3 regions of the Exiguobacterium sp. PvP048 genome follow, and region 2 is predicted to be linked to each of the others. Evidence: predicted binding sites of a transcription regulator. Region 2 holds the regulator's gene; each other region holds the start of a gene.
The links. Region 2 encodes Rex, which represses fermentation and respiration genes when NADH is low (regulators of the CRP and FNR family bind a similar motif). Its sites were predicted from a motif close to TTGTGAAATATTTCACAA; they were not measured.

Region 1: pflB (formate C-acetyltransferase) is a predicted target of Rex. The motif match lies at 2,233-2,250, and genes of this name have one in related genera.
Region 3: adhE (bifunctional acetaldehyde-CoA/alcohol dehydrogenase) is a predicted target of Rex. The motif match lies at 1,838-1,855, and genes of this name have one in related genera.

Annotation. Positions count from the first base shown of each region.
Region 1 covers NZ_JBEPSU010000004.1:23,563-31,283, forward strand. Annotated here, with positions in the region: gene ABIC15_RS09515 (hypothetical protein) at 1-320, opposite strand, end outside; gene ABIC15_RS09520 (DEAD/DEAH box helicase) at 317-1,492, opposite strand; gene ABIC15_RS09525 (hypothetical protein) at 1,521-1,952, opposite strand; gene pflB (formate C-acetyltransferase) at 2,300-4,549, shown strand; gene pflA (pyruvate formate-lyase-activating protein) at 4,574-5,296, shown strand; gene abc-f (ribosomal protection-like ABC-F family protein) at 5,568-7,238, shown strand; gene rsgA (ribosome small subunit-dependent GTPase A) at 7,314-7,721, opposite strand, start outside.
Region 2 covers NZ_JBEPSU010000009.1:59,478-67,198, reverse strand. Annotated here, with positions in the region: gene ABIC15_RS13655 (hypothetical protein) at 1-35, opposite strand, end outside; gene ABIC15_RS13650 (ABC-F family ATP-binding cassette domain-containing protein) at 35-1,936, opposite strand; gene ABIC15_RS13645 (redox-sensing transcriptional repressor Rex) at 2,093-2,752, shown strand; gene ABIC15_RS13640 (twin-arginine translocase TatA/TatE family subunit) at 2,752-2,958, shown strand; gene tatC (twin-arginine translocase subunit TatC) at 2,966-3,745, shown strand; tRNA gene ABIC15_RS13630 (tRNA-Ala) at 3,853-3,925, shown strand; gene ABIC15_RS13625 (S8 family serine peptidase) at 4,171-7,721, shown strand, end outside.
Region 3 covers NZ_JBEPSU010000002.1:530,998-538,718, reverse strand. Annotated here, with positions in the region: gene adhE (bifunctional acetaldehyde-CoA/alcohol dehydrogenase) at 1-1,693, opposite strand, end outside; gene ABIC15_RS07200 (beta-class carbonic anhydrase) at 2,027-2,578, shown strand; gene ABIC15_RS07195 (Na+/H+ antiporter family protein) at 2,730-4,052, shown strand; gene uptA (undecaprenyl phosphate transporter UptA) at 4,266-4,859, shown strand; gene ABIC15_RS07185 (hypothetical protein) at 4,918-5,787, shown strand; gene ABIC15_RS07180 (amino acid permease) at 5,979-7,343, shown strand; gene ABIC15_RS07175 (hypothetical protein) at 7,390-7,521, opposite strand; gene ABIC15_RS07170 (ATP-binding cassette domain-containing protein) at 7,560-7,721, opposite strand, start outside.

The DNA.
Region 1 (7,721 bases), on a different contig from region 2:
GGCACCGGATCCGCCAACCCTCTTAAAGCACGGTATAAACTCGGTGACATGTCTTCCTTGACCTGTTCTAAAAAACGACCGTGCGGTGTTTTGCCTTGTTCGTCCGTTTCATAGAAAATGGCCCAATCAACGAATAGATCACGGAACAGTTCAGCGTCCTTTAAATACCATCGTCCTTCCGTTGCAATCTCTTCGATGAACGCGACCCAATCCGTACTTCTGGCCGTTGCGGCTTCCTGGTACATCTTTTTTAGTGCCGTATTCATCTCCGCTTCCGATACGGTCGTTGGAAAAGGAATGATCTTTCGCTCGCTTTTCATCGTGTCGGTCCTTTCCGGTGTGGGTTCGCCGGGCGTTTAATGGTTTTTGGTTCAGTTTCTTCCCGTTTCGGAATCACTTCCCCACGGTAAATCTCCATTTCTTCTAGTTCCACACCCATTTGTTTAGTCAATGTCTTCAGGTGTTTCAAATCGTGATCCGTCACAAGAGCAAGGACCATACCGGATGCGTTCCCGCGCCCTGTCCGTCCTGAACGGTGAACGAAATCATCGAAGGATTCGGGTAAATCATAATGAACGACATGCGTGACCGCTTCGATGTCGAGGCCACGGGCGGCAAGCCCCGTCGTGACAAGTAACGGGAACTCTCCGCGTTTATATGAACGAAGCGTCTCCATCCGTTCGCGTTTTCCTTTTTCGGCGTCAAGAATACGGTACTTTAAGGAGAACTTACTCAATTCACCGTTTAACGGTCCGAGGAATGAACGGTTGTTGATGAACGTCAACACTTTCGCTCCCTGCATGTTGGCCAGGCGGCGCAAGTATTCCGGTTTGAGGCGGCGTGACATCTCGATATAACCGAACTTCACTTGCGTACTCATGACACGTTCTACTTTAATCCGTTCCGGCTCGTTCGCAAATAACGTTTTACCCCATTCAGCCGTTCGTTCCGGCAACGTCGCCGAGATGAATGCCAGCTGACGATCACGCAATGCACTGTTGGCAATCCGTGTGGCCGAAGCACTCATTCCGCTCTCATAAATTTGATCGGCTTCATCCAAAACAATCAGTTTCACTTTATGCATCTTCATTTTTTTAGAATCAATCAGTTCGACGAGGCGGCCCGGTGTTCCGACGATGATTTGCGGTTTTTTCTTCAATCGTTCGTGTTGGCGTTTGAGTTCGACACCGCCGATGAAGGCACCGGATTTAATGCCGCTTCCTTGCGAAAACAGTTGAATGACCTGATGAATCTGCATGACCAGTTCACGTGTCGGTGCGGTGATCACGACTTGGATATGCGGTTCATTTTCATCAATCAATTCCAGTGCCGGGATGACATAGGCCAATGTTTTCCCGGTTCCGGTCGGTGCTTCGACCAACACATCTTTTCGTTCGCGTAATAATGGGATTGCCTGTTCTTGAACCGGCATCATTTTTTCGAAGCGGGCGCGTTCCCATGCTTCCGTAATAAAAGGTTTCATAAAGTCCATAACGTGTATTCTCCTACTCTCTTCTGCATCATTCTGTGACATATTCAAATTGATCGGTCGTTTCGTCACGCAGACCACGTAACGTTTGTGTATATTCATTCCCTGCGTCGATGAGCCGGATGTGATAGACCACTTCCTGGTCACTCTTTATTTCTTCCGTCAAAATATCGAACCCTTGAATGACCCGGTCTTGCAGTTCATCCGCCAGTTTCGGAAACTGACGGAGTACCGGATAATCGGACCGGACATCACTCGGACGGCGGATCAGCTTCGCCAAGTATTTTTCGTTGTATCCGATGAAGTCTTCAAAATCAAAGTCATCTTCAAAACGAATCCAAAAGCCGTCTTCCTCAAACTCCGTAATCATACCCGTTCGCGGCGTTCCTTCAGTTGATACCTTTAACGTCACCCAATCACCTGCTCTGTAATCGGCACGGTCTTCCAACATTGAAAAATCCATTTTATGCACCTCCACGGTCTATATTCCCTTTTTCATTGTCAACGATACGTCATAAAAATACAAGATAACCCGGTGTGACTTTTATCACGATTCCAACTGTCTTGTTCAGAACAGGATGAAAATAGTGATACAGATTTGAAAAAACGGCTGAATTTCGACGTTTTCCTGTTTTTCGACCCTCTTCCGACTACTGGTACACATTTGAATAATTCCTTCTATACCAACGTTTTTGAAGTCTCTTACGCTTTCACCGGGATGTAAAACTCTTCCCGCTTTATGTTTGTTACACTATTCACATAAGGGATGTATCTTGCACTGTTCACCTTACAACCAAAGGAGTGTTCATGATGTTACTTGAAAAAACGCCAGCATGGCAACAATTCGAAACAGGCGCGTGGAACAATCAGATTGACGTGGCTGATTTCATTCGCCGCAACCGGACAGAGTACCGGGGAGACGATCAGTTTCTCGCCGGTCCTACCGTTGCTACGGAAACACTGTGGCAACAAATCATGAATTTAACAAGTGAAGAACGTTTACGCGGCGGGGTCTATGCCGTCGATGCCTCGACACCTTCAACGATTCTGTCACACGGTCCGGGGTATCTCAACCGCGAGCTCGAACAAATCGTCGGTCTGCAAACCGACGAACCGTTCAAACGGTCGATTCACCCGAACGGCGGCATCCGGATGGTCAATGATGCCTTAGAAGCTTATGGTTTTCAAGCGGACCCGCTCGTCACCAAAACGTTCAGTGAATACCGGAAAACACATAATCAAGGTGTATTTGATGCCTATACTCCTGAAATGCGTGCCGCCCGTAAAGCCGGGATCATCACCGGTCTTCCCGATGCATATGGACGCGGGCGGATCATCGGTGACTACCGACGGGTTGCCCTGTACGGTACCTCCTTCCTGATTGCACAGCGAAAACAGGATTTACAGGACCGTGGCGGCTTCTTATCGGAATCGATGATTCGCGACCGCGAAGAGATGAACGAACAAATCCGGGCGCTGCAGGAACTGACCGAACTCGGACAACGGTATGACTGTGATTTATCCCGTCCGGCCGAAACCGCCCAGGAAGCGTTCCAGTGGGTGTATCTGGCTTATCTCGCTGCCATTAAAGAGCAAAACGGCGCCGCGATGTCACTCGGCCGCGTCTCGACATTCCTTGACATCTACATTGAACGGGATTTACAGACCGGTCGTTTGACGGAACAAACGGCACAGGAACTCGTCGATCATTTTGTCATGAAACTGCGCATCGTCAAATTCCTCCGGACACCGGATTATAATGATCTATTCTCCGGCGATCCGACCTGGGTCACGGAATCGATCGGCGGAATGAGTGAAGACGGCCGCTCCAACGTCACCAAAAGTTCGTTCCGCTTCCTGCAGACACTCGTCAATCTCGGTCCGGCTCCCGAACCGAATCTGACGGTGCTTTGGTCGACAAAACTGCCGCGCGGATTTAAAGAATTCTGTGCCAAGATGTCGATTCTCTCCAGTTCGATTCAGTACGAGAACGATGATTTGATGCTGCCGGTTTATGGCGATGATTACGGCATCGCGTGTTGTGTTTCCGCCATGAAAATCGGGAAACAGATGCAATTTTTCGGCGCACGGGCGAACCTCGCAAAAGCATTACTCTACACGTTAAACGGCGGTATGGATGAAAAACTCAAAATACAGGTCGCTCCAAAGACCGACTTGATTCTCGATGACGTCCTGGATTATGAGACGGTCATGGCTGCTTACGACCGCCAGCTCGACTGGTTGGCGGAACTTTATGTCAATACACTGAATGTTATTCACTTCATGCATGATAAATACAGTTACGAACGTCTCGAAATGGCATTACACGATCCGGAAATCTTACGGACGATGGCTTGCGGTATTGCCGGTCTGTCTGTCGTCGCTGACAGCCTGTCCGCGATCCGTTACGCTACCGTCTCCCCGATCCGCGATGCGGACGGAATTGCGGTTGATTTTAAAATCGAGGGCGACTTCCCGAAATTCGGCAATAACGATGAACGAGTCGATCAGATGGCCGTTGATCTCGTCAAACTGTTCATGGAAAAAATCCGGAAACATCCGACGTATCGTGATGCTTTACCGACTCAATCTGTCCTGACGATTACTTCGAACGTCGTCTACGGCAAAAAAACCGGTAACACACCGGACGGACGACGGGCCGGTGAACCGTTCGCACCAGGCGCTAATCCGATGCACGGGCGCGATACGAAAGGGGCTGTCGCCGCGTTGACATCCGTCGGCAAATTACCATATGAACATGCACTCGACGGCATCTCTTATACGTTCTCGATTGTCCCGAAAGCCCTCGGGAAAGACGAACCGACACGAATCCGCAACACTGTCGGACTGCTCGACGGCTATATGGGCGGAACTACTTCAAAAGGACATCACTTAAACGTCAACGTCTTTGACCGGGAAACGTTGCTTGACGCGATGGAACATCCGGAACTTTATCCCCAGTTGACCATCCGGGTTTCCGGTTACGCCGTCAACTTCATCAAATTGACCCGCGAACAACAAATCGACGTCATCAACCGGACATTCCACGGTGCACTTTAACGGAACAGAAAGGACGGAATAACCATGACACACGGAACGATTCATTCTGTTGAATCCTGCGGTACGGTCGACGGACCCGGCATTCGCTTTATCGTCTTCACACAAGGCTGTCCTTTACGTTGCCAATACTGCCATAATGCGGATACGTGGGAATTCGGATGCGGTCGTTCCGTCTCGGCAACGGAAATCATTGAAGAAGCGGAAAGTTACCGCTCCTTCTTTGACGCAACAGGCGGCGGTATCACGTTTTCCGGTGGCGAACCCCTCGCCCAGCCGGAGTTCCTTGAAGCCGCACTCCGGGAAGCCAAGCAAAAAGGATTGCATACCGTCATCGATACAGCCGGCTCGGTCGTCCCGAAAAATATTGACCGGATTCTCGATTATACGGATCTCGTATTACTCGACATTAAGCATATCGATGACGCCACCTGCCGGATTTTGACGGGACGGAGTAATGCCAATACCCTTGCCTTCGCCAAACGATTGGCGGAGCGGAACATTCCCGTCTGGATCCGTCACGTCCTCGTGCCCGGTTTGACGATGACGGAGACGTTCCTTCGACAGACCGGCGAATTCATCCGGACACTCGGGAATGTCGAACGGGTCGAAGTCCTGCCTTATCATCAGCTTGGCGTCTACAAATGGGAAGCACTCGGTCTCGACTATCCATTGGCGGATGTTCTGCCGCCGAGTCCGGAAGAAGCTGCAGCTGCACAAACCCTGCTCGATTCTTACTTGTCTTGCTGACGACAAGTTGCTACACTGAACACATAGTCTATGAACAGGAGGTACAATACCGAAATGAAGCATTCACTCGCTACTGTCTAATGATGAAAGAATTCATCACTTTCGCAATGAGTTGCGGATGACTGACGCTACGAGTCTGCTCATTTTCGGTATTTCCGTCATACGGGATATACCTTCTTTGATTTGCACTCCTGCACACCATCCGCTCGCTTTCGGATGGTGTGTTTTCATTTCATCACAATTTGAAATGAACCTCAAAGGAGCTGAACCTATGCCTGCTGAAATCTTATCCATTCATGATCTACGCTTTGACCTTCCCGAACAGACGTTGTTTCAACACATTTCATTTTCGATCCGCCCCGGTGAACATGTTGCTTTGGTCGGTGCCAATGGTGTCGGTAAAACGACACTCTTTCAGCTGATTTTAAAGCAGCTTCAACCGATGGAGGGAAACATCTTCCGCGGCTACACGACGATCGGTCACGTCGCCCAGCATCTCACCTCAAGTGCACCTGCCATCCGGCTCGTCAAACAAGCCGACCGACTCCGGTATCAGGCGCGGGAAGCGGCGCTGCATGCCTCTTCACTTGAAATCTACCAAACGGCACTCGATCTCGATGCGTTTTCTCTTGAGGCGGATGCGGCAAGGGCTTTAAAAGAAGTCCAGTTACCTGAACATGTCTGGCTTCATTCGTTTGACACACTCAGCGGCGGTGAACAGACCCGGATTCAGCTGGCCTGTCTGTTGGTCAAGCAACCCGATTTCATTCTGCTCGATGAACCGACCAATCATTTGGATTCGGAGACGCTTGATTGGTTGATCAACTGGATCAATCAGACAGCGATCACTATTTTGTATGTCTCGCATGAGCGGGCTTTCATCGATGCAACAGCCGATGCTGTCATCGAACTGACACCGCATCAAGCGACACGCTACAAAGGTAATTATCAAGCATATCGTCAGCAAAAAGAACAGGAACGCCTGACCCAGGAACGCGAGTATGAAAAGCAGGAAAAAACACGGAAGGAACTCAAACGGATGATCACCCAGTATCAAAACTGGCATCAACAGGCTGTTGCTCACGCCAGCGAACGGGATCCTTACGCCAAGAAAAAAGCAGCGAAACAAGCCAAGAAATTTAAGGCAAAAGAAAAACAACTCGAACAGACAATCGATCACCGGGTCGCCAAACCGGAACATCCAGCCTCCGTTCATGTGGCATTCGAAGCAGCATCCTTTGCCGCCAAACAACTGTTTATGTTAGACAAAGTCGCTTTTTCGTATGACGGTCGGACGTTATTTAAAAAACTGACCTTTTCCATGCAACAAGGCGACCGGATTGCTGTCATCGGCCGGAACGGATCCGGCAAGACGACCCTGCTCCGGCTGATTCAAGGGGAGCTCGATCCGATGGAAGGAACAATCACGCGCCATCCCGCGCTGACAGTCGGCTACTTTTCACAGGCTCTTTCCAATTTACCGGTTTCCGGTTCCCTGCTCGATGCGTTACTGCAGGAGACGACGATTTCCGAAACCGATGCCCGGACGCTGCTTGCGTGTTTTCTGTTTCGCCGGGATCAGGTGTATAAACCGATTGCTGAAGCCAGCATGGGAGAGCGATGCCGGATTGCTTTCTTACGACTTTACTTTTCCGGTGCCCGTTTGTTGATTTTGGATGAACCGACCAACTATCTTGATTTGACGACCCGTGAACAAATTGAAGCCGCCCTTGACGTCTTTCCGGGTGAACTGTTATTTGTTTCGCATGATCGTTATTTTAATGATCGTCTTTCGAACCGGACTATTACTTTAGATGGGGATGCGAGCGTTCATCCGGTCGGTACGAAACCATTGCGGGAACAGCAGCCCAGTGACATTCAAGCCATTCAACACGATTTAAAGCGTCTTGATGATTTGACGGGAACAATTTATTTTGATTAACAGCTGATTCAATGAAACGAACGACGCCTCTCTGATTTATCAGAAAGGCGTCGTTCGTTTCATTACTACATTCCATCATCGCTTTTGATATTTTAATTTCGTCCGTGCCTGTGCCTGTTTGTGAATCTTCTTCCACTTTTCTTTTTCCTCAGCCTGAAGAACTGCGTTTTGCTTTCGTTCTGCATAGGCAACTTCGCGCTTCAGTTTCAGGAAGCTGCCCCACCGTTCATGTGACAGCGTGCCTTCTGTCAGCGCCGCTTGGACGGCACAGCCCGGTTCTTCGCCATGCTGACAATCCCGGAAACGGCAGGATTCCGCCAGCTCCTCGATATCCGAGAAGGTGGACGTCAATCCGTCCGTTCCGTCCCATAGTCCAAGTTCCCGCATCCCCGGTGTATCAACGAGTAACAATCCGCTCGACAACCGTTTCAGCTCCCGGTGTGTCGTCGTATGCCGGCCCCGTTCATCATCTTCGCGGACACC
Region 2 (7,721 bases):
TGGATCAGATTGATCAGATAACTTTTCGATCGCATCAGTGGAACGACTCCCACTGTTCCATCAGCTCAAGCAAATCGACGTCGATCTGATCACGTTCTGCCGACAGGGCGGTCGCTTTCGGAATATCATTAAAGACTTCCGGTTCACACAACAGCTGTTCGATTTCAACCGACCGGTTCTCCAACCGTTCGATCTCTTGCTCGAGCTGTTCAAGTTGCTGTTTCTTCTTACGTGCTTCTTTTTGGGCTTCCTTGTCAATCGTCTTCGTCGACGCGACTTTGATTGCTTTCGCTTCTTCCGCTTCAAGACGGGCGATTTCTTCTTTCTCGGCTTTTTTCTCCATGTAATACGAGTAGTCACCGAGGTAATCGGTCACACCGTCTGAACTCATTTCAATGACACGCGTCGCGACGCGGTCAATGAAGTAGCGGTCGTGGGAAACGAACAGCAGAGTCCCTTCGTAGTCGACGAGGGCATTCTCGAGGACCATCTTCGAATCAAGATCCAAGTGGTTCGTCGGCTCATCGAGGACCAGCAGATTCGTTTTGCGTAACTTCAGTTTTGCGAGCGCCAGGCGTCCGCGTTCTCCGCCGGATAATTCATGGACGAGCTTAAAGACGTCGTCTCCGCTGAAGAGGAACTGACCAAGCACAGACCGGACTTCCTGTTCGCGCATCAACGGCCATTCATTCCAAATTTCATCGATGACCCGGTTGCGGTCATTCAGTTCCGCCTGCTCCTGATCGTAGTAACCGATTGAGACACCGGTTCCGAACCGGTAGTCTCCGAATAACGGTTTCAGACGGCCGACGAGCACTTTCAGTAGTGTCGACTTGCCGATTCCGTTTGGTCCGACGAGCGCCAGTGATTCCGCGCGTTGCAGACGGAACGTGATGTTTTTCGAGACGGCTTCTTCATAGCCGACTGCGAGTTGGTTGACCTGCAGCACATCATTGCCGCTCTGCTTTTCAATCGGGAATGACAGAACCGTACTACGTTCGTCACCGTCCGGCCGGTCGATCCGGTCGACCTTTTCAAGACGTTTGCGGACGCTTTGCGCCCGTTTTGTTGTCGTTGCCCGGGCGATGTTGCGCTGGATGAAATCCTGCATCTTCGCGATATCTTCCTGTTGCTGTTCGAACTGTTTCATTTCCTGTTCGTAGAGCGCCGCTTTTTGTTCGAGATACTTCGTATAATTACCGGTAAACTTCCGGGAGACGTTCCGGGACAATTCATAGACGACGTTGACGACTTGATCGAGGAAATACCGGTCATGGGAAACGATCAGGACAGCGCCGCGGTAACCGGACAAGTAACTTTCAAGCCAGGACAGTGTATCGATGTCCAAGTGGTTGGTCGGCTCATCGAGAATCAGCAGTTCCGGTGCCTGCAGCAACATCTTCGCGAGGGCGAGCCGGGTCCGCTGTCCACCGGAAAGCGTCTGAATCCGTCGGGAATAATCGTCCGGATAAAAGCGCATCCCGTGTAAGACGGAGCGGATATTGGCTTCGAACTGATAGCCGCCGGCTTCCGAGAAGTCGTGTTGTGCCTGGTCGTACGTTTTAAGGAGACGGTCATAAGCGGCCGGATCATTTAAAATGTGTTCCATGCCCATTTCAATTTCCATCCGGCGAAGTGCCCGTTCCTGATCCTGCAGATGCTCAAAGACGGTCAGCATCTCGTTCCAAATTGATTCGTTCGACTCGAGTCCGCTGTCCTGCGCGAGATAACCGATCCGGACTTCCTTGCTCTTCATGATTTCCCCGGAATCATGTGACAGCTCCCCGGCGATGATTTTTAAAAGTGTCGATTTTCCGGCACCATTTCGTCCGACGAGGGCAATCCGGTCCCGTTCCTGTACTTCGAGTTTAATATTGTCTAAAATCGGCTCGACGCCGAATGATTTTGAGAGTTGGTTTACTTGTAAGAGAATCATATCCATCCATCCTTCCACCCTTTAGTCTATCACGAAAAATCCTGCCGAATATAATATTTGTTACTCTATGTGAAGTGGTTTACAATCAAGGGGAGTAGAATTCTTTGCATTGATTTGGGTGCCACGTCAGAACGTGGCCGAAGGGGGAACTGCAGTATGAATGGGCCAGACACAAAAATACCACAAGCAACGGCGAAACGGCTGCCGTTATATTATCGTTTTATCCAGAGTCTTTATAACTCCGGCAAGTTGCGTGTCTCGTCAGCAGAGCTCAGCGAAGCGGTCAAAGTCGACTCCGCGACGATCCGTCGTGACTTTTCCTACTTTGGGGCGTTAGGGAAAAAAGGGTACGGTTATAATGTTCAACATTTGTTAACATTTTTCCGAAAGACACTCAACCAAGACGAGGTCACGAATGTCGCCTTAATCGGGGTCGGACATCTCGGAACAGCGTTTGCAAATTATAACTTTTTAAAGAATAATAGTACTCGTATCGTCATCGCGTTTGACGCCGATGAGGACAAGGTCGGAACAACGACGCAGGACGTTCCAATTTATCACGTCTCGGATATGAAAGAACAAATCCAAGCGAACCATGTCGATGTCGCCATCTTGACGGTACCGTCTCAGTTCGCCCAGTCAGTGGCAGATGAGTTAGTTGAGTATGGTGTGACCGGCATTTTGAACTTTACACCGGCCCGGTTGAATGTACCGGCCCACGTTCGGGTGCATCACATCGATCTGTCAATCGAGCTGCAGTCGCTCGTCTATTTCATGAAGCATTATTCGCAATCAGCTGAAGGAGTGAAATCATAATGGAAAACCTTATTCCGTTAACGGTCGGATTCATTGGACCAGGAAGCATCGCCTTGATCGGTGTCGTCGCCCTCATCATCTTCGGACCGAAGAAATTACCGGAACTCGGCCGCGCTGCCGGACAGACGTTAAAAGAGTTCAAGAGTGCGACACACGGCATCATGGATGATGATAAAGACAAAAAGGACGAAACGAAAGAGAAGTGAGTGAATCATGGCGATCGATCAAGAACAGAGTGTGACATCGCACTTAGATGAACTGCGTAAGCGGATCGTCTGGTCGCTCATCATTGTAGTGGTCATGTTTATCGCAGCCTTTCCGCTCGTCCGGCCGCTCGTCCGTTTCTTACAGGCCGACTTAAAGGAACTCGGAATTGGGCTGAATGCGTTTAACGTTGTTGATCCACTGATGTTATATCTGAATCTTGCGTTCATCATCGCAATCGTCTTGGCATCCCCGTTTTGGATGTATCAGCTTTGGGCATTCATCCGTCCCGGTCTGCACGACCAAGAACAAAAAGCGACGTTGACGTATATTCCCGTGACGTTTTTCTTATTCCTTGCGGGTGTTTCATTTTCTTATTTTTGGCTGTTGCCGTTTTTACTCGAAGTATCGACAGAACTCGGACAAGAGCTCGGAATCGAACAGGTCATCGGAGTCGAGAATTATTTCAGCTTTCTGATCCGGTTGACGATTCCGTTTGGTCTGTTGTTCCAGTTGCCGGTCGTGACGATGTTTTTGACACGGCTCGGACTCGTGACGCCGTTCTTCATGCGGAAGAATCGGAAGTATGCGTATTTTGCGTTGTTCGTGATTGCGGCGTTGATCTCACCGCCCGACATTACGTCGCATTTGATGATTTCTGTTCCGTTGTTCGTTTTATATGAAATCAGTATCCTGATTTCAGCACGGACCTATAAAAAAGTCCTGATTCTCGAGCAGGAAGCTGAACTCGAACGACAGGCGGATATGATGCGTGAGCTGAACAAATAACGGAAGATTCTCCTTTGCCGGTAAGGTGAGGGAGATTTTTTTGTAAGCGGTCTAATTTTATATTGAAAAAATGAACAGCAATGGGTATACTCATTATAGAAACACACGGGGGCTTAGCTCAGCTGGGAGAGCGTTTGGCTGGCAGCCAAAAGGTCGTCGGTTCGAGCCCGATAGTCTCCATATTGCTTTACCTGCCGAAACCTTGGGAAACCAAGGTTTTTTTTGTGTCTTCAGAAAAACGGTCTCTTTTGATAAAAAGGTAAATGAAGGATGTTAACTGATTGATATACCATAAACCAACAATTATTTTTAAAATACTCCAAATTTAAATTGTATATTAAGCAAAAGTTGATTAAACTAAAAATACAGAATTTTCGTTTAATATGTTTTGTGCCACATTACATTTTTGGAAAAGAGGAAAAAGAATGAAGAAAAAGAAGATTGCTCTTATGGCGGCAGCCCTCATGACATCTTCCAGCCTAGTTCATGCTGAGGGACACGTGTCATCACAAAAAGTGGATGTACAAAAGCCACAAGCACTCTCACTGAAAAAAGCGGGTCAGGAAAAGTCATACAGCCAAAACGAAAAAGTACGGATTGTCGTCGAACTCGATCAAAAAGCCGCGATTGAACATGCGCAGGCACAAAATAAACGTTACAGCACGTTGAGCAATACGGAAAAAATCATTCTCAAGAATCAAATCGTCAATAAACAAAAAGAAGTCAAAGCAGCAATTGCCCAAAAAGACATTGCTGTTTCCTATAAAGAAAGCTTCACGACCGTCCTGAACGGGTTCAGCGGTGAAGTTAAATACGGTGAAATCAAAGAGTTGAAAAAGTTAAGCGGCATCAAGGCCGTACATATCGCACATGAGTATGCGCGTCCGGAAGTCGAAAAAGGCGCGACACCAAACATGTTGCACAGTAAAGACATGGTCAATGCAAAAGAAACATGGCAGGACTATGGCTATAAAGGGGAAGGCACCATCGTTGCCGTCATCGATACGGGAATCGATCCGACGCACAAGGACATGGTCCTCAGTCCGGAGACAAAAGTTGATTTGACGTCGTCAAAAGTCGAAGGCTTCAAAGCTTCAAAGGGATTAAAAGGAAACTACTTTACGGAAAAAGTCCCGTACGGTTATAACTATGCCGATCATGACAGTGAAATCCGTGACCTCGGACCAGGTGCTTCGATGCACGGAATGCACGTTGCCGGTACGGTTGGTGCCAACGGCGATGAAACGAACGGCGGGATCAAAGGGGTGGCACCGGAGACACAACTGCTTGCGATGAAAGTATTCGGCAATGATCCGGGGATGCCGTCGACATTCAGTGATATCTACATCAAAGCGATCGATGATGCGATTGCGCTCGGCGCAGATGTCATCAACATGAGTCTTGGTTCAACGGCCTCGTTCGTCCAAAAAGATGATCCGGAACAAAAAGCGATCGTTAATGCGATGAACAACGGGATTTTATGTGCGATTTCGGCCGGAAACTCGGCATTTGCCGGAAGCGGTGCCGGAAATCCATATGCATCGAATCCGGATGTCGGTGTCGTCGGTTCGCCGGGACTAATCAGCGAATCGCTGCAAGTCGCGTCTGTTGAAAACACACAGCTGACACTCGAAGGTATGGCATTAACGGTTGACGGACAGGATGCCGGTTACTTGGCCTACCAAAAACAAGATTCACCGAATCCGATTGCTGTTTTTGATAAAGAGAAGATGGATGTCGTGTATGTTGGTGACGGCAGTGAATCCAACTATGCGGACAAAGACGTCAAAGATAAAGTCGTCTTCGTCGTCCGAAACGGTAACTTTAACTACGCGATGATTCAAGCGGAAGCTGAAAAACAAGGAGCAGCCGGCGTCATCGTTCGCGGTCGTGTCGAACACGGCGATTACGTCAGCATGGCGCTCAATAAACCGACGATTCCACTCGTCTCGTTAAGCATTGCCGACGGAAACGAGCTCGAAGCGAAAGCAAAAGCAGGTAAAGCGTTGACAGTTACGTTTGACGGGAAAGCGGTCTCGACACCAAACCCGGTCGCCGGAGAAATGTCTGATTTCACATCATGGGGTGTGACACCGAACCTTGATTTTAAACCGGAAATCACGGCACCGGGCGGAAAAATCTACTCCACTCTCAACGCCAACGAATATGGCGTCATGAGCGGGACTTCGATGGCAGCACCACACGTTGCCGGCGGAACAGCACTCGTCATGCAACGGATCGATAAGGACTTTAAAGTCAGCGGGGCGACACGTGTTAAACTCGCGAAGACCATTTTGATGAACACGTCTCGTCCGCAACTCGATAAAGGAAAATACAATGCGGAAGCAAAAACCGGTAACTATTACTCTCCGCGTCGTGAAGGAGCGGGTCTGATGGACTTGCGTGCGGCGATGAAAACACCGGTCGTCGTAACGGAAACAAAATCGGGCGAAGGAAAAGCCGCCTTGAAACAAGTCGGCGACAAGTTCAGCTTTACGCTCGACTTGAAGAACTACAGCAATGAAAAACTGACGTACAAACTGGCTGGAACGGTCCAATCGGATCTCGCCGTCCAAGGTCAAAATTTCCTGGAAGCGAACGGTATCTTTAAAAAAGGAACAGTTGATGCGGTCGATGCCAATAAAGGCACGTTCCCGATTTCCTTCACGGTCGGCTCGAAGAAAGCAAGTTCAGTCGCGATTAACGCGAAGAGCACGACAAAAGTCAACGTTACGGTTGATTTAAAAGATACAGTCGATTGGGCAAACGGTGTACCGCTTGAAACCATCTTCGAAAACGGCTACTTTGTCGAAGGATTCGTCCGTCTGATCGATACAAAGAGCAAAAATCCTGAGTTGACAGTTCCGTATGTCGGCTTCAAAGGAGCATGGGACAAAGCACCAATCGTCGATGCACCGGTGTATGATGAAAACACGTTCTACGGCGTCACAGGTCTTGCGACAGAAGTGAAGGATAACTTCAACTTCCTCGGAACGAATGCTGCAGGCGACGTCGTTAAAGAAAAAGTCTCGTTCTCACCGAACGGGGACGGCAGTGCCGATGAGGCCTTCCCGGTCCTGTCGTTCTTACGGAACGCGAAAAAGGTCGAGTACTCGATTCTTGACCGCAACAAAACAACACTCCGTAAACTGGAAACGCAGTCAGACGTCATCAAAAACTATTATGACGGCGGATCGGAAGACGGTTACACACCGGTGACGAATGCGGCGTGGGATGGAACGGTCAACGGTGCAAAAGCCAAAGATGGTCTGTACTACTATCAGGTCAAATCAGTCGTCGATTATCCGAATGCGAAATGGCAGACGGCGTTATTCCCGATCTACATTGATACAAAAGTTCCGGCAGCAACCGTTAAATGGGATGCTGACAAAAAAGCAGTTTCTTGGACAGCCGGTGACCAAGGAACAGGTGTCGCTTCATTCGATATCCTGGTCGACGGAAAAAGTGTCTTGAAACAGCCGCTTGCGCCATCTGCTAAAAACTACACGCTGACGGATCTGCCAAGCCGTGCAAAAGTCACGTTCGTCGTAACGGATTATGCGGGCAACAGCGTGAAGAAAAACGTCAACACTTCAGGTGTCGATAAAGCCGTTCCGAGTGTCCAGATCGATACACCGGAAGCACTCGGCTTAACGACATCACAACAAGTGACGGTTTCAGGAAACGTCGCGGATGAGTCCGGCATCAAATCATTCAAAATCAACGGAAAAGCCGTTAAATTACGCTGGGATGCGGTTCAACAACACTATGCATTCAACCATGACATCACGTATACGACAGATGGTGTGAAGTCGTTTAAAGTCGAAGCCTATGATGGAAAAGGCAATCGTGTTGCCTTCAGCCGTCAAGTCATCATCGACTCGGAGCGTCCGACAATCCGCGTGACAGCACCAAAAACGGTTTCAAGCAAAACGAAAACAGCGAAGATGACGATTGTCCTGCGCGATAACTACGA
Region 3 (7,721 bases), on a different contig from region 2:
GTTGCTCATAGAATAACCACATGCCTTTCGCAGCATCCATCGCCGATCCGCCACCTAGGGCGATAATCAAGTCCGGTTTAAAATCACGCATTGCTTGGGCACCGACTTGAACGGTCGTCACGGATGGATCTGGTTCGACTTGGTCAAAGATCCGGTAGCTGACGCCGGCCGGCAAGTTACGGATGACTTTGTCGGCATAACCGAACTCAACCATTGATTGATCAGTGACGATTAACGCCCGTGAGACATTTTGAATCGATTTCAAGTATTGAACCGAATTTTTTTCAAAGAAAATCTTTTCTGGTACTTTGAACCATTGCATGTTCACGCGTCGTCTCGCCACCTTCTTGACATTGAGTAGATGTTTCGCCGTAACGTTTTCAGAAACCGAGTTTTTCCCGTATGATCCGCAACCGAGTGTCAGCGATGGTGTCAATTCGTTGTAGAGATCGCCGATTCCGCCGTGTGCTGACGGACTGTTGACGAGAATCCGGCAGGCTTTCATCCGGAGACCAAACGCTGTCATCAACTCATCATCCGTCGTATGAATGACGGCCGTATGACCAAGTCCGCCGATTTCAAGCATCCGTTCTGCGACATGGAAGGCATCATTTGTCGAAGCGACACTGTATGCACCAAGAACCGGACTTAATTTTTCATGTGACAACGGTTCTTCCGCTCCGACTTTCTCGAGTTCTGCGACAAGCATGACCGTGTTGCCTGGAACATCGATACCGGCTTGCTCGGCGATCCAGGTCGCAGGTTTCCCGACGATGTCCGCATTGACGGCACATGTATCGGTTTTGATGACAAGTGCTTCGAGGCGTTTTTTCTCATCCGGTGTACAGAAGTAGCAACCGAGGGCTTCCATTTCGGCCCGGACTTCGGCATAAATCTCTTGATCGACGATGACTGCTTGCTCGGACGCACAAATCATTCCGTTATCAAATGTTTTTGAGAGAACCAAATCACTGACGGCACGTTTGATTTTGGCTGTTTTTTCGATGTAACACGGTACGTTACCCGGTCCGACACCAAGCGCCGGTTTTCCGGTCGAGTAAGCGGATTTGACCATGCCTGCTCCGCCTGTTGCAAGGACCATCGCGATGTCCGTGTGGTTCATCAAAACTTTTGTTGCTTCAAGGGACGGTTGTTCGACCCACTGGATACACTCTTTCGGTGCACCGGCTTTGACGGCCGCATCCCGTAATGTTTTCGCTGCTTCGAGGGAACAGTTTTGAGCCGATGGGTGGAACGCGAAGATGATCGGGTTCCGTGTTTTAATCGCAATCAATGCTTTGAACATCGTGGTTGATGTCGGATTCGTCACCGGTGTGACACCACAGACGACACCGACCGGCTCTGCGATATACGTCAGACCGTTTTGGACATCCTCTTCCAAAATCCCGACCGTTTTTTCGTTGCGGAGACTGTTGTAGATGTACTCTGTCGCAAACATGTTTTTGATCATTTTATCTTCAAAGACACCACGACCTGTCTCTTCGACCGCAAGACGGGCAAGTTCGACGTGCCGTTCGAGACCGGCGAGCGCCATGTCGCGGACGATCGTATCAATTTTCGTTTGATCAAATGTCAACAATTCTTGAAGTGCCGTTTGGCCTTTCGAGACGATTTGATTGATTGCTTGTTCGACAGGTGTGACTTCTGATTTGATTTTTTCTTTGACAGCCATGTTAGGTTTCCTCCCTATTTTGGAACGAATCTGAGTCTGCAATTCCCTATTAGATGTTAGGAATGCCAAGCTGATTTTAAATAGTTTGTGCTTTCCTTCACAAATCAATCATACCGCCTTTTGTTTCATTTGTGCATGACTATCCTGTGAACTATTTCACATGAATGAGAGCGTTTTCATCGAAATGACCTGTTCTGACATAACGGTCCGTCTTTTCAAGCACTCGCTGTGATAACTGTCACAGCAATCGATGAATCTGCTTGTCTGACCAATCGTTCATCGTGTACGCTAGGAATAGTTCCATCATTCATTTGTCTTAAAGGAGGAAGTTTCATGTCAGTCGTTAATCAAATGCTTGCGTTTAATCAACAGTTCGTCGAAGAGAAACAATACGAACCATTCATCTCGGATAAGTTCCCGGATAAGAAGGTTGTGATTCTGACCTGTATGGATGCGCGTTTGACGGAGCTCCTTCCCCACGCACTTGGTCTCAAAAACGGTGATGCGAAAATCATCAAAAATGCCGGGGCCGTCCTGTCCCATCCATTCGGATCCGTCATGCGGTCGATTCTCGTCGCCCTCTATGCTCTCGGAGCGGAAGAAGTCATTGTCATCGGACATCATGACTGCGGCATGAGCACGATCGATCCGGCGAAGATGATTTCCGAAATGCAGGACCGCGGCATCAATGAACAGGTCTTGCACACGCTCGACGCTTCCGGCGTCGACTTGAAGCAATGGTTACGCGGCTTCACATCGGTCGAGGAAAATGTCAGCCACTCGGTCGGATTAATTAAAAATCATCCGTTGTTGCCGCCGGGTACAGAAGTTCACGGACTCGTCATCGATCCGGGAACGGGTAAACTCGACCAAGTCGATTGCTGAATCACGTCTTAATGAAGAAGAAAGGTATGACCGGTCTCCGCTTGACGCCGGTCATACCTTTTTCATGTTTTTTTCTTGACAGTCAAAAGAACGGTCTGTATGATACTTTAGTATAGTACAGTGATACCAAAAGAAAGTGTGGTTTTAGTTCATGTTTAATGCCGTCATTATTGCCGTTGCTCTATTATTTATTTTAGCCATCTTCCGTGTCCATATCGTCCTCGCGATGGTGCTCAGTGCCGTCGCCGGTGGATTGATCGGTGGTCTCGGAATCAACAAAACGATTGCGACATTCGCGGAAGGACTCGGAGCCGGTGCAGAAATCGCCCTCAGTTATGCCCTGCTCGGAGCGTTTGCCGTCGCCTTGTCGAAAACCGGACTTCCGGATGCCTTGGCACACGCTTTGATCAAACGGTCAAAAGGATCGGCTGACGCCGCGTCGGTCAAGAAGTTAAAAGGCTTTATCGTCTTTGCGATTCTGTTGCTCGCGATCAGCTCGCAAAACGTCTTGCCGATTCACATCGCCTTCATCCCGATCATCATTCCGCCGCTACTCGGTCTCTTTAATGAAATGAAGATTGACCGGCGCTTGATCGCGATCGTCATGACATTTGGTCTTGTTACGCCGTACATGTTCCTGCCGGTCGGTTTCGGAGACATCTACTTGAACCAGATTCTCCTGCCGAACATCTCGAAAAACGGGATGGATACAGCGGGTGCGTCCGTCATTCAGGCGATGGCGATTCCGGCACTCGGGATGCTCGTCGGTCTGTTGATCGGTCTGTACGTCTACCGGAAACCGCGTGAGTACGAAATGCGCAACATCGCGCCGGACGATTATGAGATTCCGGTCATCACGAAAACGAAATTGTTCTTAAGCGGACTCGTTGTCCTGGCGACACTGGCTGTCCAGTTGACGACCGAGTCGATGATTTTCGCCGCAACGACAGGTCTTGTCCTGTTCCTTCTTCTCCGTCTCGTCCGCTTCAGCGAAGCCGAAGATGTCATCACGCGCGGGATGCGGATGATGTCGTTCATCGGATTCGTCATGATTTCAGCGAACGGCTTTTCAAACGTCCTCCGGAAAACCGGTGACATTGATCCGCTCGTTGAGAACTCCAAAGCCTTGATGGGTGATTCGCAACTCGTTGCCGCTTTCGTCATGCTGTTGATCGGATTGCTCGTCACAATGGGGATCGGTTCAAGCTTCTCGACCGTTCCGGTCATCGCTGCGATTTTCGTTCCGCTCTGTGTTCAGTACGGATTCAGCCTGGAGGCGACGATTGCCATCATCGGAACGGCCGGTGCTCTTGGTGACGCCGGAAGCCCGGCATCCGACTCGACACTCGGTCCGACCAGCGGACTGAATGCCGACGGACAACACGATCACATGCGGGAAACGGTCATTCCGACGTTTTTGCACTACAACCTGCCGTTACTCGTTTTCGGAACGATTGCGGCGATGGTGTTATAAGAAGGATGTATTCAGGAACCAATGCCTTGACCGGTGTTGGTTCTTTTTTAAAGAATTTTTACTTCATTAACCGTTTCCCACCTTCCCGTTTCCCACCTTCGAATAAACATGCTTGCTACATATTTGTTTCACCAGATTAAAGATTTTTTCTTCCATTTTCCGACTTTCTTCTCTAATATAAAGGAATGAAGTGAAGCTGAAGGAGTGTTATATGTGTTATCTCAAGTTGTAAATAACGTTTTATTATATCTTGCTGACTTAGGGTATTTCGGAATCGCTTTAGGATTAATGATTGAAATCATTCCAAGTGAAATCGTCTTATCGTATGGCGGATTCATGATTTCCCAAGGAACGATCGGTTGGCCGCTTGCCGTCGTCGCTGCCGTCATCGGCGGTTTGCTCTCGCAACTCTTTTTATACTGGTTCGCCCGTTACGGTGGTCGGCCATTGATCTTAAAATACGGAAAGTACCTGTTGATCACGGAGCACCATCTCGATCTCGCAGAACGCTGGTTCCTGAAATACGGACAAGGCGTCATCTTCGGAGCCCGTTTCATCCCGGTTGTCCGCCATGCAATTTCGATTCCTGCCGGTCTTGCCAAAATGGACCAGACAAAATTTTCACTTTATACGATCCTCGCCATCATTCCCTGGTCGATTCTTTTCCTCTACCTCGGTGAAACGCTCGGAACAAATTGGCGCTCCATCAAGGAAGTAGCCGCACCTTATACGAATGGTGTCCTGATTGCTGCTGTCGTCATGATTCTCGTCTATGTCTTCCTGAAAAAGCGTCAACGTACAACCTAATTCAAATTTTGCAGTCTGTCCCCGCGGCAGACTGTTTTTAAAAAAGGAGCGACTTATCTTGGATACTTCCAACACATTAAAAATCCACCTCGACCGCGTGACAGCGTCTCAAGTTACCGGAAAACATGTTGCTACAGGACTGACGATTTCAGGACAAATCATGATGATTGAAGAAATTTACGATTCAAAGCGACACCGGGATGTACTGCACGTCCACCGTCTGCATGACCAGTGGCGGACCACGACGATCGTCGCTCAGGCCGAAACGGATTTCAGTTATGTCGACTCGTTTTCCGACGGACGGATTCTGCTCGTCGCTTCCCGTTGCGACGATGATATCGACGGCTCCTGGTTGCCGAACGCCTTTATCTATAATCCAGCCGGGCATCTGCTCGACAGCTATTGTCTCGATGATGGGATTCAAAATGTCCACATCGATGAAAAAGATCAGATTTGGGTCAGTTACTTTGATGAAGGCGTTTTTGCCGATAGTGCAACTACTTCGATTGGTTCATTCGGTTTGGCTGTTTTTAATGAGGTTGGACAAGTCATTTATAAGAACAAGGATTATCCGATTGACGATTGTTATGCACTGAACGTCTGCGGTTCCGACGATGCCTGGTTTTTCTATCATCCGGATTACCGCGTCGTCCATCTGCAGGGGGAACGCAGTACGAGCTACCAGGTTCCGACACGTCATTTCTCCGACTTTGTCGTTCAGGGCGAATATTTAATTTCGACCGATAATGAGCATACGTACCTGTTGCAACAGGAAGGTGATGCCTATATGGAGAAGGCCCGGATTCTGTTCGAGTCGGAAAAAGGAACGCCGTTGCAGGGAACAATCAAGATGCGTCAAAATCGGATCGTTCTTTCGACAGACACCCGTCTGTATGCCGGAACATTTACGAATTTCATCCCGGAATAATCATCGTCGAATCCCTTCGTTGGAGGTGGTTCGATTTTTTTCATTTCTTTTCATTTTCACAACAAAATTAAAAATGTTTTCAGAAAAAGCTTTCTATTCTCTTTTTTAAAATAGTATACTCATGGTTATAGTGTTTCGAACTGGTCTTACAAGTTCGATAGTCATCAATTTTTTGCTACATGGGGGTACTTATGGAATCGAACTTAAAACGCGAACTGACAGCACGACAAGTACAAATGATTGCTCTTGGGGGGACGATTGGCGTTGGTCTGTTTTTAGGATCGTCGAGTACGATTGCCTGGACCGGTCCATCCGTCATTTTGGCCTATATGTTTGCAGGTGCCTTTATCTTTTTAATCATGCGGGCCTTAGGTGAGATGGTCTACACCCATCCACATACGGGATCATATGCAAAGTTTGCCAATGATTACATTCATCCGGCTGCCGGCTTCATGACAGCAAGCAGCAACATCTTCAACTGGGTCATCGTCGGAATGAGTGAAGTCATTGCCGTCGGTGCCTATATGCGCTTCTGGTGGCCGGATTTACCGACCTGGATTCCCGGTGTCGTCGTCATCGTCATCCTGACGCTTGCGAACCTCGCCTCGGTCAAAATGTTTGGTGAACTCGAATTTTGGTTCGCCTCCGTCAAAGTCATTACAATCATCCTGATGATCATTGCCGGTCTCGGTCTCATCCTGTTCGGTTTCGGAAATGACGGAACGCCGATCGGCTTCTCTAACCTCTGGTCGCACGGCGGCTTCTTCACGAACGGCTTCAGCGGTTTCTTCTTTGCCCTCTCGATCGTCTTCGCCTCCTACATCGGCGTCGAACTGATCGGTGTGACAGCCGGGGAAACGAAGGATCCGGAAACGAACATCACCCGGGCGATCAACGGTGTCATCTGGCGGATCCTGATTTTTTACGTCGGGGCCATCTTCATCATCGTCACCGTCTATCCGTGGGATCAGCTGGCCGATATCGGCAGTCCGTTTGTCGCGACTTTTGCCAAAGTCGGCATCACGGCGGCGGCTGCCATCATCAACGTCGTTGTCATCACGGCCGCGATGTCCGGATGTAATTCGGGTATCTTCAGTTCCAGCCGGATGATTTATACGCTCGCCGAAAAAGGGCAGATGCCGTCGCTGTTCCTGAAGGTCAATAAAAACGGCATTCCCTTGTATACGGTGCTTGCCGTCTCAGCCGGAATCTTCGTCGGTGTCATTCTCGACATCGTCCTGCCGCTGTTCCTCGGGAAAGACACGAACATCTTTGTCTATGTTTACAGTGCTTCGGTCTTACCGGGAATGGTACCCTGGTTCGCCATCCTGATCAGCCACATCCAGTACCGGAAAATCGAAGCGGACCGGATCGCCGATCATCCGTTCAAGATGCCGGGCGCACCCTTCACGAACTACATTACGATTGTCATGCTGCTGATCGTTCTCGTCGGGATGTTGTTCAACGATGAGACACGTGTCTCGATTTTGATCGGAATCGTCTTCTTGATTCTATCCGGCATTTACTACATCGTCCGCACACCTAAATCGTTTTAAACAGAAACGCTGCTTCCGGCTTATTCAGTCGGAAACAGCGTTTTTGTCATTTCTTCAAGGCTCCGCGCGCATTGAGTGCCGCAAAGACGACCATCGCAATACTCAGCACGGCGGCGACGAGGACGCCGTGCGTATAAACACTCCAGTCAATCGTCGGACGTAACACGACCGCCCGCATTCCTTCCCTTGCAACACGAGTAGCTCCTCCCCGTCAAATCATTGTCGATCCCGGTTTCCTGCAAGGCGACACCCATTTGCAACCGCACATCCCTTTTGATTTCGCTTGATATCGTATCCGTTGATCGTTGCACTGCCGGACGAGAACGCAATCAGCGTCGTCAGCATTTGAACAGTCGTGGATTTACCGGCACCGTTCGG